Regions from separate parts of the Corynebacterium freneyi genome, predicted to be linked through region 2. Evidence: riboswitches for the same ligand, from Rfam matches in the RefSeq annotation. Region 2 holds a riboswitch; the other holds the start of a gene.
The links. Region 2 has a riboswitch for thiamine pyrophosphate ahead of CFREN_RS08945 (bifunctional hydroxymethylpyrimidine kinase/phosphomethylpyrimidine kinase). Riboswitches for the same ligand answer to the same signal wherever they lie in the genome.
Positions count from the first base shown of each region.

Region 1: linked by a shared signal. The riboswitch ahead of thiC (phosphomethylpyrimidine synthase ThiC) and the one ahead of CFREN_RS08945 (bifunctional hydroxymethylpyrimidine kinase/phosphomethylpyrimidine kinase) in region 2 are both predicted to bind thiamine pyrophosphate.

Region 1 covers NZ_CP047357.1:333,506-342,204, reverse strand. The annotation lists gene CFREN_RS01525 (tubulin-like doman-containing protein) at 1-2,049, opposite strand, end outside; gene CFREN_RS01520 (vWA domain-containing protein) at 2,099-5,206, opposite strand; gene CFREN_RS01515 (hypothetical protein) at 5,206-5,916, opposite strand; TPP riboswitch at 6,152-6,268, shown strand; gene thiC (phosphomethylpyrimidine synthase ThiC) at 6,261-7,973, shown strand; gene CFREN_RS01505 (Na/Pi symporter) at 8,240-8,699, shown strand, end outside.
Region 2 covers NZ_CP047357.1:2,015,735-2,024,433, reverse strand. The annotation lists gene CFREN_RS08955 (MBL fold metallo-hydrolase) at 1-649, opposite strand, end outside; gene CFREN_RS08950 (S-(hydroxymethyl)mycothiol dehydrogenase) at 706-1,773, opposite strand; gene CFREN_RS08945 (bifunctional hydroxymethylpyrimidine kinase/phosphomethylpyrimidine kinase) at 1,964-3,589, opposite strand; TPP riboswitch at 3,580-3,677, opposite strand; tRNA gene CFREN_RS08940 (tRNA-Asn) at 3,881-3,955, shown strand; gene CFREN_RS08935 (LiaF domain-containing protein) at 4,144-4,815, opposite strand; gene phoH2 (RNA 5'-3' helicase PhoH2) at 5,122-6,486, shown strand; gene CFREN_RS08925 (flavin-containing monooxygenase) at 6,553-8,181, shown strand; gene CFREN_RS08920 (alpha/beta fold hydrolase) at 8,330-8,699, opposite strand, start outside.

The DNA.
Region 1 (8,699 bases), 1.2 Mb from region 2:
GTCCGCCGGGAACTTGTCGGTCTCCGTGATCAGGATTTCGTTGGCGGAGCTGCGGAAACGATCGTCGATCTTTTCCTCGCCGTCGCGCGGCCACGCGACCGGGTCGGAGGTGGCGACGTCGGCCAGATTGAGGCTGACGTCCTTGCGCTGGTTGTCGTGGTCGAGGTCCTTGTGGACGCTGACGAGCGAGCGCTTCAGGCGCAGCAGAACCGAGCCGCGGAAATCGTCGAGCACCTCGGCGAGCAGGCCGGCCACCTGCACGATGTGGTACTGCGTCAGCTGCGTGGTGTAGCTGGCGGCGATGTTGTCGGCGATCTGCGCCGAGTTGTTCACCGTTCCGCGGCCGTTGAGCGGCTGCAGCAGGGTCTCCAACTGCGGCGACGGCGCCATCGGATCCATTCCGGCGGCCGACTGCGCGAAGCTCTTGATCATCGGGATCAGCGGCTCCTGGAGCATCTCCATGAGCCGGTCGACGATCTCCTCCACGAAGGGCACGCCGTACCGGGACAGATCCCCTTCGATCTCGGCGATGACGCGATCGGCGAAGAAGTCCGCGAATTCGTGGACCGCCGCGTAGGCGTTGGCGGACAACATCTCGTCGACGCCGCTGCGGCACTGCTCGAGGCGCCCGCGGACGAGGTCGGCCCATTCCCGCGACTTCATTCCGTCGCCGGCGGGCAGCGTCTGCCGGATGTTGCGGACCGCCTCGTTGGCGGCCGGCGCCGAGAAGCTTCCCCCGAACACGGATCCCAGCCACGGGTACACGTCTGCGGCGCGCAGCTGGCCGGCCATGGCACCCGGCAGGTGGCATGCGGCGAGGAAATCCGGCAACCGTTCGCGCAGGCGCTTGTCCAGCTGCTCCTTGCCGGTCGACGGGTCGTCGGGGCTCAGATGGCCCTCCAGCAGGCGCTCGAACGACGACCGGGCGAGCCGCTGCGCCGCGTACTCGGCGTACCGGTCGCGGCCCATGGACAGCTGCGCGTATCCCATCGAGCCCCACGGGATGTCGTTCCAGCTGACCTTGGTGGGCGATCCCCATCCGAGGATCGAACGGCTGCCCTCGATCGCGCCGGAGTTGCCCAGGGTGTACTGGGTGAACGAGCCGAGCGCCTTGCGCGACGTCATCAGCGCGGCCAGGGCGCGGCCGAGACCGCGGTAGATGGCGGCGGGCGAACCGTCGCCGAACTTCGAACGGTTGCCGCCCATGCGCGCGCCGATCGGGAACAGGCGGGCGAAGGAGGCGTTCTTCGGGGTGACCGACAGACCCATCGCCTTGAAGATCGCCCGATCGTGGGCGACCGCGGCGCCGGTCTGCGCGGCGACGGCCTCGCCGAACATGGCCAGCGAGTTCGGCCACATGCCGCGACGGTCGTCTTCGGAAAGCGACTCGAAGACTTCGGGGCTCATCATGAAGATCGCGGTGCGCGACGGCATGTTGCCGGGCAGCGTCGAGATCAGGCGGGCGACGTCGAACACCATCGACGCACCGGAACCGCCCGCCATGGAACCGATGACCAGGGCGATCGGCTCGCTGTCGGTGACGTCGGAACGCCGACCGGTGATCTTGTAATTGAGCTCGTTGAGCTCGGCGTTGGTCTCCATCCGGTTCAGGCGGTCCATCGCCGAACGCAGCCCGTCGTGGATCTTCTCCAGGTTCTGGATGGTGAGCATGCGGCCGAGCGCGCGGCGCTGGCCGGCGCCTCGGTCGATGGGGAGGTTGAGGTTCTCCGGTTCCCGCGTCGCCCACGTGGCGATCTCGCCGAGCGAACCGGTGCGGGCGAGCTGCTGGGAAAGCCCCTGCTCGAACTGGTTGTAATGGAGGCTGTTGCCCACGCTGACGTACTGACCGCCCGCCTGCGGGACGTTGGCCAACCCGGCCGGGCCGGGCTCGGCCGTCAACGGCGCATCGACGCTGACGAACTGCCACGCGGCGGGCAGCTCCGTGCGCTCGGGATCGACCTGGCGCAGGTAGGCCTTCAGCTGGTCGATGATGTAGGCCTGCGTTACGGCGCCGGAGCCTCCGCATCCGACAACGAGAAATTTCTCCACGATCGAGTCTCTTTCCGGGGTGTATCGGGGTTAGTCGTCAGTTCTTCGATTATCGGTCGAGATCGCCCGGGGGGTTCCCGGCACCGTCGTCCGGCACCCCCCATTCGGCGCGGCCGCTTCCTGAGCCGGAGTCGGGGCCCTGGCCAAAGCCTCCCTGGTTCGGCCATCCGAATCCGGAGCCGCGGTTCGCACCGAAGCCGGAGCTCCCGTCGAATCCGGAGCTGGAGCCGGGGTTCGCACCGAAGCCGGAGTCCCCGCCGGCGCCGAAGCCGGAGCCGGGGTTGCCACCGAAGCCGGAGCCTCCGCCGGTGCCGAAGCCGGAGCCGGCGTTGCCGCCGAAGCCCGAGCCCCCGCCCGAACCGAAACCGGAGCCCTGGCCGAAGCCGGAATCCCGGTTCGCGTCCGGGGTCGATCCCGGGCCGGCGCCGAATCCGGAATTCGAACCGAATCCGGACCCCGCGGACCCGCCGCCGAAGGAATCTCCCGAACCGAAGTCGGAGGGGAAGTCGTTCTGCGGGGACGGCTGCGGCTGCGGCGACTGATTCCGCCCGTCACCGGCGCCCGCCGCGCGACGTCCGCGCTTGCCCTTGGCCCGCTTCGATTCCTTGTCGGTCGTCGGCGACTCTGCGGGACCGCCGTCGGCGGACCCCTCCGTGCTCATGGTTTCCCTCAGCCGGCCGAGCCGGTCGGCGCCATTGCGACGAATGTCGTCGACGATGGCGGCGAGCCGCTCGCGGGTGATGCCCTCGTCGGCGGCCACGATGAGCGACGCCCGAATCGGCGCGTCCTTGCCCGGGGCACCCGGCATCTGTCCCAGCTGCCCCATCGGGTCCTGCATTCCCGTCGACGGTGCCGGAGTCTGCGCGATCGCGAACCAGCGGTCGTGGACCGCCAGCGGCAGCTGCGCGGAGCCACCCGAACGCTCGCCCGCATCGGAAATCGAGTTGGGGCTTTCGGCCACGGCCTTCGGAGGTTCGAAGGGGTTCAGGCCGGTCTTCACGACGACCTGCTCCCCCGCCAGCGTCACGGAGCGGCCGCTCGACGTGACGCGGGGTGCGGCGATGACCTCCTCGTAGGTCAGGTCGAATTCACCGCCCTTGTCCGTGCGCACCACGGTCGTGCCGTCGAGGGTGACGGGGACGCGGACCGCATGAATGCCGGGGCTCGACGGGATCCGTCCGGTGAGGTACTTCATCAGGTACAGGACGCCCAGCGGAATGAGCAGCGCCAGCAGGAGCGCGAGGACCAGGGCGACGCCGAAGGTCGCCTTGTCGATGGGGGCGGTGAGAGCGCCCTCCACGCGGACGTCGACGGTGTCCTGCTGTCCCGATTCCGCGTCGACCGCCGTAACCGGAATCCACGCGTCGGCGATGGCCCGGTCGATGGCGGTGCCCGTGGTGGCGGTCAGGACGATTTCCCCGGTTTCGCCGCGCTCGAGCTCCAGCGGGTTCGACTCGTCGTGATCGGCCGTGTACTCGACGGTGGCGTCGCCGACGGTGAAGGAACCCGGGTCGACCCACACGGTGCCCGGACCGGCGACCTGCATGGTCGCGGTGCCGTCGGTGCCGTGCACGTCCAGGTTCACCGAACCGGGCAGCTTGGGCATGGTCGCGGGTGCGACGGAAATGTCCTTGGAGAAGTGCAGGGGCTTGAGCTGCGTTCCCGGCCGGCCCTCGTCGCCGGCGGTGGTGACCGCCAGCTCCATCCGCAGGTTGCCGGCGACCGCGCCGTTGACCTTGTCCAGCGGAACGTCCAAGGATCCGGACCGGATGTCCTCGTTGTCGACGAGGGTGATGGGGGCGTCGCCGTTGGACGGCTCGATGCGGGCGGTGAACCGAGCGTCGCCGTCGAACCGGCGCTGGTCGCCGTCGGGCCCCACGATGGAGACGCCGATGACGTCGTCGTCGGACTTGGCCAGGGGCACGTTGGGCTGGGAATCGGCGACCACGATGCTCAGCCCCGGGATGATGTCCAACTTGAACTCGTAGCCGGCGTCGTCGGACTGTCCGCCCTCGACCCGGTAGCCGAAGGTCCAGTTGCCGGCCCATTCGTCGCCGCCGCGCTCCATGTCCACCTTCACGGAGCCCTTCGCGTCTTCGTTGCCCTCGGTGACGGTGATCGGGTTGCCGGCGATGTCGGACACGTCCCCGGTCAGGTCGATGGGTTCTCCGCCCGGCGGGGTCAGCACCGGAATGAGGGCACCGATGTCGTCGAGGCCGGGGCCGGTGGGCGTGACGCTGAGCTGCACCGGGGTCACGGAATCGTCGAGCGTGAACTCGACCGACTCGTCGATGTCGCGGGATTCGTCGTAGCCCAGGCCCAACGAGGGGGCCATCCTTTCGAACGCGGCGGTCAGCGCGGACGCGTCGGCGGCGGGGATGTACGCGCCGTTGGGGGCGAGGGCGGAGCAGTCGGTGCCCTCGGAGATCCGGCGCAGGTGCTCAGCGGGGTCGTCGTCGCCGTTGGACAGTCCGATGGTGAAGACCTGGATTCCGCTCGCGCGCAGCCGTCCGACGGGACCGTCGGCGTGGCACACCTGGTCCATGATGGCCGAGTCGTCCGCGGTGCCCTCGGCGGTCGGCTTGCCGTCGCTGAAGAACAAAACCGTGCGGCACGGGCTTTCGCTGTCCCGGAATGCCGCGGCCGCGCCGGTCAGGCCGGCGGAGTAATCGGTCCAGTTCTCGTTGGCGCGGTCGGCGAAGGCCTCGATGTCGTCGTCGACGTTGGTGCCGTCATCGTCGGACTCGAGGGCCGTCCAGTCCGTGGCCGCGTTGTAGTCTCCGCCGAAACCGGCGAGACGGACGTTGATGTCGCTGCCGGTGGCATCGGCGTAGTCGGCCATCTTCTTCACGAAGGCCTGGGCGGCGTCGACGCGCTTGGCGTCGGGGTCCGTGGCGGTGATGGCGTCGGTGCCGGCAAGCGAGCCGGATTCGTCCATGACCAGGAGGATGTCACCGGACTTCGAGCCGGCGATGCAGCCGGCGAACTCGCTGAGGGCGCGATCGCCGCCGCCTTGTCCGGAACCGAGCCCCTGCGCGAGCGCGCCGGCGGAACCGGCGACCATGGCCAGCGCCGCGACGCCGACGGCGCCGATGACGCGGCGGCCGGTGAATCGGCGGGCGATGCGGCCCGCCATCGTGGTTGCGTTGTCGAGCATCAGGCCACTCCCAGCTTCGACGCCCAGAGGGCGATTTCGATCGCGGTGACGATCACGGCCACCAGGCCGATGCCCGCCGCCGCGCGGTACAGGGCGATTTGTCCGGCGTTGCCGATGTACGGTCCGGACGCCTGCCGTTTCGTGTCCTCCGTGAGGTGCACGCCCAGCAAGATGAACGTGACGATCCCGGCCAACGCCCAACCGCCGAACGCGAGCGCGGAATAAGCGCCGTCGGTCGGCTCGGCGGTGAAGAACGCGACGATGCCGAGGACCAGGCCGATCACCGCGGTCACGGTCGCCGCGATGACCCACGGCCACGGGCCGGACCGGTAGGTGGTCGCGGCCCCGTCGGCGGGACCTGCGCCGGAGGGGTCGAAGCCCGCTCCCCCGGACGCGCCGCCGGTGCCGAAACCGCCCCCGCCGGAACCGAATCCATCGCCGCCGCCGAAGCTCGAACCGGATTCCGAGCCGAAGCCCCCGCCGCCGCCACCCGAAGGTGCGGTGCCGAAGCCCCCGCCGCCACCGCCGGAAGGCGCCGCGCCGAAACCGGAGCCACCCCCGCCGGGGGTCGCACCGAAACCGGAGCCACCCCCGCCGGGGGTGCCGAATCCTCCTCCCGAGCCGGAGGGTGGGCCACCGAATCCGGGATTCGACGCTCCGCCGAACCCACCTGACCGGGGCGTTTCCGAATTCCCGAAGGGTGTGCCCACTGTTCCACTGCTCCTATTGACGCACGAATGTCAGTTGTTCTCTGGACTATGTAAGGCCTCAATATCTTCGGCCGCAACTCTTTCCCCCGACTTTTCCGATGCGGCAAGCCCCCGGTTTGTTCCGGCCGATTCCCGGCCGCCACCCCCGTTTCACCCCCTCCCCACGGGGCCCGCGGCGAGCCGATCGTCGCGCCGCCCCTCGAATTTCATCGGGTACGCTCGACCGTCACAACCGAATAATCCCCACGGGAGCGCCCACCGAACCGGCGCTGAGAGGGCATCGGGAATGCGGATGCCGACCGTTCGAACCTGTCCGGGTAATGCCGGCGTAGGAAAGGATCGCGATGGCGAAAAACGCCACCAGCCCCATGGACGAGGCGCGGGACCAGGTCACCACCGGCCCGATCTATCGCTCCGAGAAGATTTACGACGACGTCGTGTTCGACGGTTCGCCGTTCGGTTCCGAAGATGTCGTCCTCCGCATTCCGGCCCGCCGGATCAACCTCACCGACGGCACGCATTTCGACGCCTACGACACGTCGGGCCCGTACACCGAGACCGACGCCGATCCGGATCTGCACGGCGGTCTGCCGAAGACCCGGGACTCGTGGCCGACTCCGCCTCCCGCGCCGGCGTCGTCGGAAAGCCCCGAACTGAAGGCGTCGACGCAGCTGGCGTGGGCCCGCGCGGGGATCGTCACCCCGGAGATGGCGTTCATCGCCGCCCGCGAGGACGTCGACCCCGAGCTGGTGCGCTCCGAGGTCGCGGCGGGCCGCGCGGTGATCTGCGCCAACAAGAATCACCCGGAGCTGGAGCCGATGATCATCGGCAAGAAGTTCGCGGTGAAGGTCAACGCGAACATCGGCAACTCGGTGGTCACGTCGTCGATCGCGGAGGAGGTCGAGAAGATGGTGTGGGCGACCCGCTGGGGCGCCGACACGATCATGGACCTGTCGACGGGCGCCGACATCCACGAGACCCGCGAGTGGATCCTGCGCAACTCCCCCGTGCCGGTGGGCACGGTGCCGATTTACCAGGCGTTGGAGAAGGTCAAGGGCGATCCGGCGAAGCTGACCTGGGAGATCTACCGCGACACGGTGATCGAGCAGGCGGAGCAGGGCGTCGACTACATGACCGTCCACGCCGGCGTGCTGCTGCGGTACGTTCCGCTGGCCGCCAACCGCGTCACGGGCATCGTGTCGCGCGGCGGGTCGATCATGGCGGCGTGGTGCCTGGCGCATCACCGCGAGTCGTTCCTGTACGAGAACTTCGCCGAGTTGTGCGACATTTTCGCGAAGTACGACATCACGTTCTCGCTTGGCGACGGCCTGCGCCCCGGTTCCATCGCCGATGCCAATGACGAGGCCCAGTTCGCGGAGCTGCGGACCCTCGGCGAGCTGACGAAGATCGCCAAGGCTCGGGGCGTGCAGGTGATGATCGAGGGACCGGGCCACGTGCCCATGCACAAGATCGCCGAGAACGTCCGGCTCGAGGAGGAGCTGTGCGAAGAGGCCCCGTTCTACACGCTGGGCCCCCTGGCCACGGACATCGCGCCGGGGTACGACCACATCACCTCCGCCATCGGCGCGGCGATGATCGCCCAGGCCGGCACGGCCATGCTCTGCTACGTCACCCCGAAGGAGCACCTGGGCCTGCCCAACCGCGACGACGTCAAGGTCGGTGTCATCACCTACAAGATCGCCGCGCACTCCGCGGACCTGGCCAAGGGATTGCCGCGCGCCCAGGAGCGCGACGACGCCCTGTCGAAGGCGCGTTTCGAGTTCCGTTGGCATGACCAGTTCGCGTTGGCCCTCGATCCGGACACCGCGTTGGAGTACCACGACGAGACGCTGCCTGCGGAGCCCGCGAAGACGGCGCACTTCTGCTCGATGTGCGGGCCGAAGTTCTGCTCGATGCGAATTTCGCAGGACGTCCGCGACTACGCCAAGGAGCACGGACTGGAGACGGTCGAGGCGATCGAGGCCGGCATGGCCGCGAAGGCCGAGGAGTTCGAGGCGGCCGGCGGTCGCGTCTACCTGCCCCTGACGTCGGAGTAGGCGAACGGCGGGGCGCCGGCGACGCCGAAATCCTCAGCGGCGGAAGCCATCACGGCTTCCGCCGCTTCTTCGTGCCGATGGGACGCACATCACCCCGGAGAACCGTGTTTGTTAACCTGCCGTTCAACTATTTGCCGTCATTGGTATACCTTGTCGCGCGATACTCTCGGCCACGTGTGCCCGGGCACGACCAGGGCGACGCACGGACCCGCACGCTTTCCCCCGAAACCACCGGGGACACCCGCGAGACCAGGAATAGAGAAACGATGACGACTTCCCGACACCCGGGCGACGACGCCCAGGTTCCGGCCGACGACACCCTTTCCGCAGGCGCCACCGCGACGATGACCGCCGATCACGGCGAGGACGTCGCCGCCAGCGAGGTCCCCGAGGGGCTGCAGCGCTTGCCGAAGTGGGTTCTTACGCTACTTGCCATCGGCACCTTGTACATGCTGATCGTCGCCATCGGCGTCATCGGCGACGGATTCAAGGGCCTGGGCAAGGACGCCGCCGAGGGACTGTTCGACTTCGCCACCAATCCGTTCATCGCGCTGTTCGTCGGCGTGCTGGCCACCGCGATCATCCAGTCGTCGTCGACCACGACGACGCTGGTGGTCACCGCCGTCGGCGCGGGTGCGTTGCCCCTCGAGGTCGCGGTGCCCATGATCATGGGCGCCAACATCGGCACCTCGGTGACGAACACGCTCGCCTCCTTCGGCCACGCCG
Region 2 (8,699 bases):
CCTCGAGATGCGGCGCCTCGCGGCCGATGGTGGTGTGGTCGCCGTGGCCGGTGCGGACGATGGTGTCCTCCGGCAGGGTCAGCAGGTTGTCGCGGATCGAGTCGATGATGGTGTCGAAGTCCGAGTAGGACCGGCCGGTCGCGCCGGGCCCGCCGGAAAACAGGGTGTCGCCGGAGAACAGCTCGCCGGCTTCGGGCACGTACAGGCAGCAGGACCCGGGGGAGTGGCCCGGGGTGTTGACGACGACGACCTCGGTGCCGGCGACTTCGAGCTTTTGGCCGTGCGTCAGGGGGGCGTGGCCCAGGTCGCCCCACGTCTGCTCCCACAGCATCTGGTCGCCGGGGTGGACGAGGATCGGGGCGTCGAGCTTCTCGGACAGTTCGGGGGCGACGGTGATGTGGTCGTTGTGCGCGTGGGTGCACACGATGGCCTTCACGCGGCGGCCGGCGACGGCGTCGATGATCGGCTGGGCGGTGTGCGCGGCGTCGACGACGATGACTTCGTCGTCGTTGCCGAAGACCCAGATGTTGTTGTCGACGTCCCATTCGCCGCCGTCGAGGGCGAACGTGCCGGACGTGACGACGTGGTCGATGAGCAGGTCGCCCTGCTTTCGGATGCGGTTGGCGGCGTCGTGCGAATCGGTGCTCATTGGTGCTCTCTTCCGGTTGTCGAAAGGGATGGTGCGGTGGGGAGGGGGCGGACGGGCTACAGCGTCACGACCGACCGCAGGACCTTGCCGGCCTTCATGGTGTCGAATGCTTCCTCGACGTCGTTCAGGCCGATGCGTTCGGTGACGAAGTCGCCCAGCGGCAGGCGGTCGTCGAGGGACAGGTCGACGAGCATGGGGAAGTCGCGTTCCGGCAGGCAGTCGCCGTACCAGCTCGACGTCAGGGAGCCGCCGCGGCCGAAGACGTCGAGCAGCGGCACCTCGAGGTTCATCGTCGGCGAGGGTACGCCGACGAGGACGACGCGGCCGGCGAGGTCGCGGGCGTAGAACGCCTGAACGTAGGTTTCGGGGCGGCCGACGGCGTCGATGACGACGTCGGCGCCGAAGCCGCCGGTGAGTTCCCGGATTTGCTTGACGACGGGGTCGTCTTCGCCGGTGGCGTCGGGTGCGGTGGCGGCGAGTTCCTTGGAGTTGATGACCTCGGTGGCGCCGAACTCGCGGGCGGTGGCGAGCTTGTCGTCGGAGATGTCGACGGCGATGATCGTCGTCGCTCCGGCCAGCTTCGCGCCGGCGATGGCGGCGGTGCCGACGCCGCCGCAGCCGATCACGGCGACGGATTCGCCGCGGGTGACTTCGCCGGTGTTGATCGCGGCGCCGATGCCGGCCATGACGCCGCAGCCGAGCAGGCCGACGACGGCGGGGTCGGCGGAGGGGTCGACCTTGGTGCACTGGCCTTCGTGGACGAGCGTCGCGTCGGAGAAGGCACCGATGCCCAGGGCCGGGGTCAGCTCGGTGCCGTCGGCAAGCGTCATGGGCTTGGATGCGTTGTGGGTGTCGAAGCAGTACTTCGGTTCGCCCTTCTTGCAGGCGCGGCACTGGCCGCACACGGCGCGCCAGTTGAGGACGACGAAGTCGCCGACCTTGACGTGGGTGACGGCGTCTCCGACCTCGGAGACGATGCCGGCGGCCTCGTGGCCGAGGAGGAAGGGGTAGTCGTCGGCGATGTCGCCGTCGCGGTAGGCCAGGTCGGTGTGGCAGACGCCGCAGGCCTGGACGTCGACGATGACGTCGTTGGCGCCGGGGGCGGGGATGACGATGTCGACCATCTCCACCGGGGCGCCCTTCGAGCGGGCGATGACGCCGCGCACGGTGCGGTGGGCGCCCGCGGCGGAAGCGGCGTCGGCGGTTCCGGCGGCGCCTTCGGGGTTGTCGGAAGCGGTCCGGGGATGGTTCGCGTCGTTGTCGGTCATGCGTCCCAGCGTAGGGAGACTTCCGGAATCATGCCCGCAGCCCGGCTCACCGGCGCATCGGCGCGGCGAAGAATTCCACCTCGTGCCAGGACGACAGTCGGAAGGCCCGGTCCATGGCGGCGCGCTCGGTGGTGGTGGCGGTGGTGGCGTGGCGGGAGCAGATGTCGATGGCCTTGGTGGTGTCGGCGTCGAAGGATTCGTCGGCGTAGGTGTCGAGCCATCGCGAGTACGGGTGGCTGGGGTGGTTGAGGGCGATGAGACGGTGGCCGATGTCGCGGTAGAGCCAGAAGCAGGGGAGGACGGCGGCGATGAGTTCGCCGTAGGAGCCGCGGGCGGCGGTGGCGACGAGGTGGTCGACGTAGGCGCGGGTGACCGGGGACGCATCGATGGCGCCGGCCCCGGTGTCGCCGGCGTCGTCGCCGAGGAAGCTGCGGTGCAGTTCCATTTCGCCGGCGAGGGCGCCGTGGGCGGCGTACGACCAGAACATCTGCTCGTCCTGCGTCGGCGCCAGCGCGGATGCGGCGGCCAGGGCGCGGGCGTAGCCGTTGAGGTACAGGGCGTCTTGGGCGAGGTAGAAGCGGAAGGCTTCTTCGGGCAGGGTGCCGGAACCGAGGCCCTTGACGAAGTCGAGGTCGTCGATGGCGTCGCGGAGGTCGGCGATCGATTCCCACCACTGGTCGGCGATGGTGGCGGCGTTGGGGGCGAGGCCGCGTTCCCACAGTCGCGCGAAGTGGTGGATGGGGCCGCTGCCGTGTCCGACGTCGAGTTCGTCGGCGTGGCGCAGGGAGGAGGTCATCCAGGATTTGGCGGTGTCGACGGCGAGCACGGGGTCGCCGGTGCGGGGCCACAGGGCGGCGATGGCCGCGGAGATGGAGCAGCCGGTGCCGTGGGTGTTGCGGGTGTCGATGCGGGGTCCGGTGAACCGTTCGGCGGAGCCGTCGGGGCGGACGAGGGCGTCGATGACGGTGTCGTCGGTGAGGTGGCCGCCCTTGGCCAGGACGAGGACGTCGTGGGCGGCGGCGACGGCGTGGGCTTGGTCGAGGGCTTCGCCGGCGGTGGCGGCGGGGGCGGTGCCGGCGAGGACGGCCAGTTCGGGGATGTTGGGGGTGACCAGGTCGACGTGGCGCAGCAGGTCGTGCAGGGCTTTTTCGGCGTCGGCCTTGAGCAGTCGGTCGCCGGAGGTGGCGACCATGACGGGGTCGAGGACGACGATGGGGGCGGGCGCGCCCTCGGGGGAGATCGTGCCGTCGACGGATTCGCCGGAAGCCCCGTCGTCGGAGTGGCTGGTGCGCTTGGGCAGCGTGTCGAGCCAGTCGGCGACTTCGGCGATGATGGGCGCATCGAAAAGCATGCCGATTTTGATGGCGTCGATGGTGACGTCATCGGACACCGCATCGAGTTGGGAGCGCAGGAATTCGATCGGCGGCACGTGGACGTCGCGGACCCCGGTGGTGTTCTGGCTGACGAGGGCGGTGACGACGCCCATGCCGTAGGCGCCGTGGGCGGAGAAGGCCTTCAGGTCGGCTTGCAGGCCGGCGCCGCCGCTGGGGTCGGTGCCGGCGATGGACAGCACGCGGGGGATGCGGCCGGTGACGGAGGCGCCGCAGGTGATGCAGCCGCCGTTCCAGTCGTCGGGGAACTGCCGGTATGCGGGTGTGCGTGCGTCGCCCATTGCAACATCCTTTCGCCGGTGTTGGCCGGATCAAGTTCGGCGGGTGTGTTCTCAGCCCGGTCCGTCGCGGGCACCCCGTGTCGCGCGTCACGTTAGCAAAGGTTGGGGGTTGCTTTGCGACGTCGTCCGTGGTGCCGGTCCGGTGTGCGGGTGCGGGCGCCGGTGGGGTGTGTGGCGCAGTTTCGCAATGCTCGGCGGTGGGGTGGAAATGCCGCGTGAACTGCTGATTTGGTGTCCATATGCGATCTGGGTAGAGTAATGATCCGTTGCACGGAGACGTGCCGGAGACATTCCTCCATAGCTCAATGGCAGAGCATTCGACTGTTAATCGAAGGGTTGCTGGTTCGAGTCCAGCTGGAGGAGCCAAAACAGCAGGTCAGAGGGTAAAACCTCTGGCCTGCTTTCGTCTTTTCGGTCGAAAAGGACCATTAAAGGACCGAAAAATGCAGGATTAATCCCCGCGCCGGGTGGCCGGGGCTTTCCCGTCGGCAGTCGCGCACGGTCAGATTGGGCATGAATCGTCAGTGGTCGCGCACGGTCAGGTCGGACATGAATCAGCGGTCGCGGACGATCAAGTCGGACATGAAGAGGAAGCCGTCGAGCACGACGGTCAGTCCGTTGGCCGGTGCGGATGACGAGGTCTTGTTCTTCACTTCGCCGAGCAGCGCCGTCGTGTCGTCGACGATGGCGGTGCCGGGCGGGACGATGATTTTCGCGTCGGAACAGAGGGCCTGGAAATCCAGGACGATCCGCTCGGCGGGCCAATCTGCCTGGCGCAGGTCGAGTTTCACCTCGCCGAGCAGGGCCCACCATGTGGTGTCGGCGCGCGGGGCCCAGCGTCCGGTGAACTTCTTGTCGGACAGCAGGGCGGGGCGTCCCTCTTGCCGGTCGGAGTCCGGGGTCCGGCCGATGAGCTCCAGGCCGTGGCCGGTGCGGCCCTCCGGGCGCGGTCGGTAGGGGTCGGGTTGGCGGTAGGGGTTGTCGCTCCGGGCGGTGCGCAGCGGATCCGGGGCGGGGGCGGTGTCGGCGGGGCGGGCCGATTCGATCCGTTCCAGGCGTCCCGCGATGGCGTCGAGTTCGGGGGAGTCGTCGGCGAGTTCGTCGTCCCATACCCGTGCGCAGAGCTCGTCGTACTCCCCGATGCTCAGTTCCGCGCGTCCGACGGCGGTTTCGAGCCTGGATTGCAGATGTTCGCGGCGCTCGTGGGGCGTTCCGGGGTTGGTCATGGGGTCGAAATTACCCGTTTCGGGGCCTGCCCGGTGGGGTCGGCGCGGGGGCGGACGGCGGCTGCGTGGACGTCGTCAAGCCTCTGAACTGCGATGATGTGGGCGTAGCCGCAACTTAACGGGAAGTTCATCTTCCACCAATGTGATTTCCACCCTCGTTACCTACCCTGGCGTGTGCCCGGCAGGGGGAAGCTGTCGGGCGGAACAGGAGCCACGTTGCGTACCACGACCGCGACCACTGACCGAAACCCTCTGATCCGGGATGGGGAGGTGGTGGCCGCGGGCGCGACGTCGCACGGCGCCACCATCGATTCCACCCTGCCCGCAGGCGGGTCCGACGATGCCGGACGCCGGGACACGGCGCTGCGCACCTACGTGCTGGACACGTCGGTGCTGTTGTCCGACCCGCACGCGCTGCGGAAGTTCGCCGAGCACTCCGTCGTGCTGCCGTTGGTGGTGATCAATGAACTTGAGGCCAAGCGGCACCACCCCGAGCTGGGCTGGTTCGCCCGGACGGCGTTGCGCCAGCTCGAGGAGCTGCGGCACCGCCACGAGCGCCTGGATCTGCCGGTGCCCGCCAACGATGAGGGCGGCACGCTGCAGGTGGAGCTCAATCACACGGACCCGTCGGTGTTGCCGGCGGGTTTTCGCAATGATGCCAACGATCACCGCATTTTGGCCTGCGCCCTGAATTTCCGGGCGGAGGGCCGGGACACGGTGTTGGTGACCAAGGACATTCCGCTGCGGGTCAAGGCCGGTGCGGTGGGGTTGCCGGCCGACGAGTACCACGCGCAGGATGTGGTGGTCACCGGCTACACGGGGTTGGCGCAGGTGGGGGTGGCGTCGGAGGACATCGATTCGTTGTTCCGCAACGGGTTCGTCGAGCTTTCCGACGATGCCGTCACCGAAGAGGGGACGCCCGCGTCGGAGTTGCCGGTGCATTGCGGGGTGCAGTTGACCGCGGGGTCGCAGTCGGCGTTGGGCCGCATCGTGCCGGGTGGTGCGGTTCGGCTGGTTCGCGGGGATGTGGAGGCCTTCGGTCTGCGGGGCCGTTCCGCGGAGCAGCGCATTGCGCTTGATCTGCTTCTCGACGACGAGGTCGGGATCGTTTCGCTCGGCGGCCGCGCCGGCACGGGCAAGTCCGCGTTGGCGTTGTGCGCCGGCCTGGAGGCCGTGTTGGAGCATGGCCGGCACCGCAAGATCGTCGTGTTCCGGCCGCTGTACGCGGTGGGCGGGCAGAATCTCGGTTACTTGCCGGGGTCGGAGAGCGAGAAGATGAATCCGTGGGCCCAGGCGGTGTACGACACGTTGGAGGGCCTGGTCAGCGAGAACGTCATGGATGAGATCCAGGCGCGGGGGATGCTCGAGGTGCTGCCGTTGACGCACATCCGCGGCCGCAGCCTTCACGACAGTTTCGTCATCGTCGACGAGGCGCAGTCGTTGGAGCGCAACGTGTTGCTGACGGTGTTGTCGCGCCTCGGCTCGAATTCGCGGGTGGTGCTCACCCATGATGTCGCGCAGCGCGACAACCTGCGGGTCGGGCGGCATGACGGTGTTGCGGCGATCATCGAGAAGCTCAAGGGCAACGCGTTGTTCGGGCACGTGACCTTGCAGCGGTCGGAGCGGTCGCGCATCGCCGAGTTGGTGACCAACCTGCTGGAAGAGGGGTAGGACGGGTTTTCCGGGACTCGGGGAAAAACCTCCCGCGTCGGCGACTCGGGCGCTATCGTACGTTCCATGAATGATTCGGTTCGCAAAACTGAGGTTCTGATCGTCGGCGCGGGTTTTTCCGGCATCACCGCCGGTGTCCGTCTTCTGCGTGAGGGGATCGAGGATTTCCAGATCATCGATCGTGGTCACGAGGTGGGCGGCACGTGGCGCGACAACACGTATCCGGGTGCGGCGTGTGACGTGCCCAGTCATCTGTATTCGTTGTCGTTCGCGCAGGACTTCGATTGGTCCCGCAGTTTCGGCACGCAGCCGGAGATCGCCGATTACCAGCGCAGCGTCGCGGTTCAGCAGGGTTTGTACCCGCATATCCGGTTCCGAACGGAGATGGTCGACGCCCGGTGGGATGATGCGGCGGGCCGGTGGTTGGTGACGACTCGCGAGTTTCCGCATGTGCTTGACGACGCCGACGGGCGCACCGCAGTGGCCACGTCGGGGGAGTTGGCCGACAAGGTGTTCGGCGGCGGCGCCGACGGGGGTGCACGGGATGGGGAGGTCGCGGCCGCGGAGCCGAAGACCACGACGTGGTCGGCCCGTGAGCTCGTTCTCGGCGTCGGTGCGTTGTGCGAGCCGCGGCTGCCGGACATCGAGGGGATCGGCGGGTTCGAGGGCACCATCTTCCATTCGTCGCGCTGGGATCATGATGTGGATTTGCGCGGCAAGCGGGTGGCGGTGATCGGCACGGGGGCTTCGGCGATCCAGATCATCCCGAAGATCGCCCCGATCGTCGGGCATCTGGACGTCTACCAGCGCACCGCCCCGTATGTGATTCCGCGGCTGGATCGTTCCTATGCCGGGTGGGAGCGGGCGGCGTTGCGCAACGTGCCGGGGCTGCGTCGGGTTGTTCGAGCGCAGGACTGGTTCTTCCGTGAGCTGCAGATTCCGGGGCTGACGAAGAACGACGCGTTGATGGCCCCGATCAAGGGGGTGTCGCTGGCGATGTTGCGGGCGCAGGTCCGGGACCGGAAGCTGCGGGAGAAGCTGACTCCGAAGTTCACCATCGGCTGCAAGCGCATGCTGATCTCGAACACGTATTACCCGGCGATCGCCCGGGACAACGTCGAGTTGGTCACCGATCCGATTCAGCGGGTCAACGCCCATTCGATCACGACGGCGGATGGCACGGAGCGTCCGATCGACGTGCTCATCGTCTGCACGGGTTTCCACGTCACCGACTCGCCGACGTTCGAGTTGGTCCACGGGCGTGACGGCGAGTCGCTGGCCGAGGCGTGGCGCCGCGAGGGCATGAGCGCCCACAAGGGCACCACCATTCACGGTTACCCGAACTTGTCGGTCCTCATGGGCCCGGCGACGGGCCTGGGGCATTCGTCGATGATCTACATGATCGAATCCCAGGCGAATTACTTCATGGACATGCTCCGGACGAAGCGCCGCCACGGTGTCGATGTTGCGGAGGTGTCGGAGCGCGCCCAGGGCGAGTGGAACGACTGGATTCGCAAGCGCCTGCCGGACACGGTGTGGGTCAGCGGTTGCGGTTCGTGGTACCTCGACGATCACGGCAATGCGCCGGCGGTGTGGCCGAGCTGGACGTGGAAATTCCGGTTGAAGACGAAGAAGTTCGACGCGTCGTCGTATGACCTGCGGGTGGCCCGGCCGGCGCTGGAACCGAGCCGCTAGCGTGCCATAGGAGACTCGAAGGGCGCGGGACCGGTTCGGTTCGGCGCCCTTTCGTGTGCCCGCCCCCCCCCGGGGGGCCAGGTGGCGGGCGGGCGGTGATCCGGTGGCGGCCCTGTGATGGGACGGTGATGGCCCGGTGGTGGGCCGGTCAGATTCGGGCGCTGCGGCGGATGCAGGCCGCGACGGTGTCGCCGTCGTCGACCATCGGCACGTGTCCCAGGCCGGGCAGCAGATGCAGTGGCACCTCGGGCAGCACGTCGTGGTGGCGCTTCCAACCGCGGATGAGGGTCAGGTCCGTGGTGCCCCAGTACACGGTCTGGGCGGCGTCGCCGACGGACGGGGAGTAGATGAAGTCCGCGGCCAGGCCGTGGTCGATGACCGTGTTGCGCAGCATGTTCTCCGCGTCGCGGACGACGGCATCGGGGTCGAGGCGCCAGGGCTTCGCCGAAAACATGCCGAACATCGAGGTGCGGCCGATCGCGGTCTTGGCCATGGCCGGCAGCACGGGCTTCAGGATC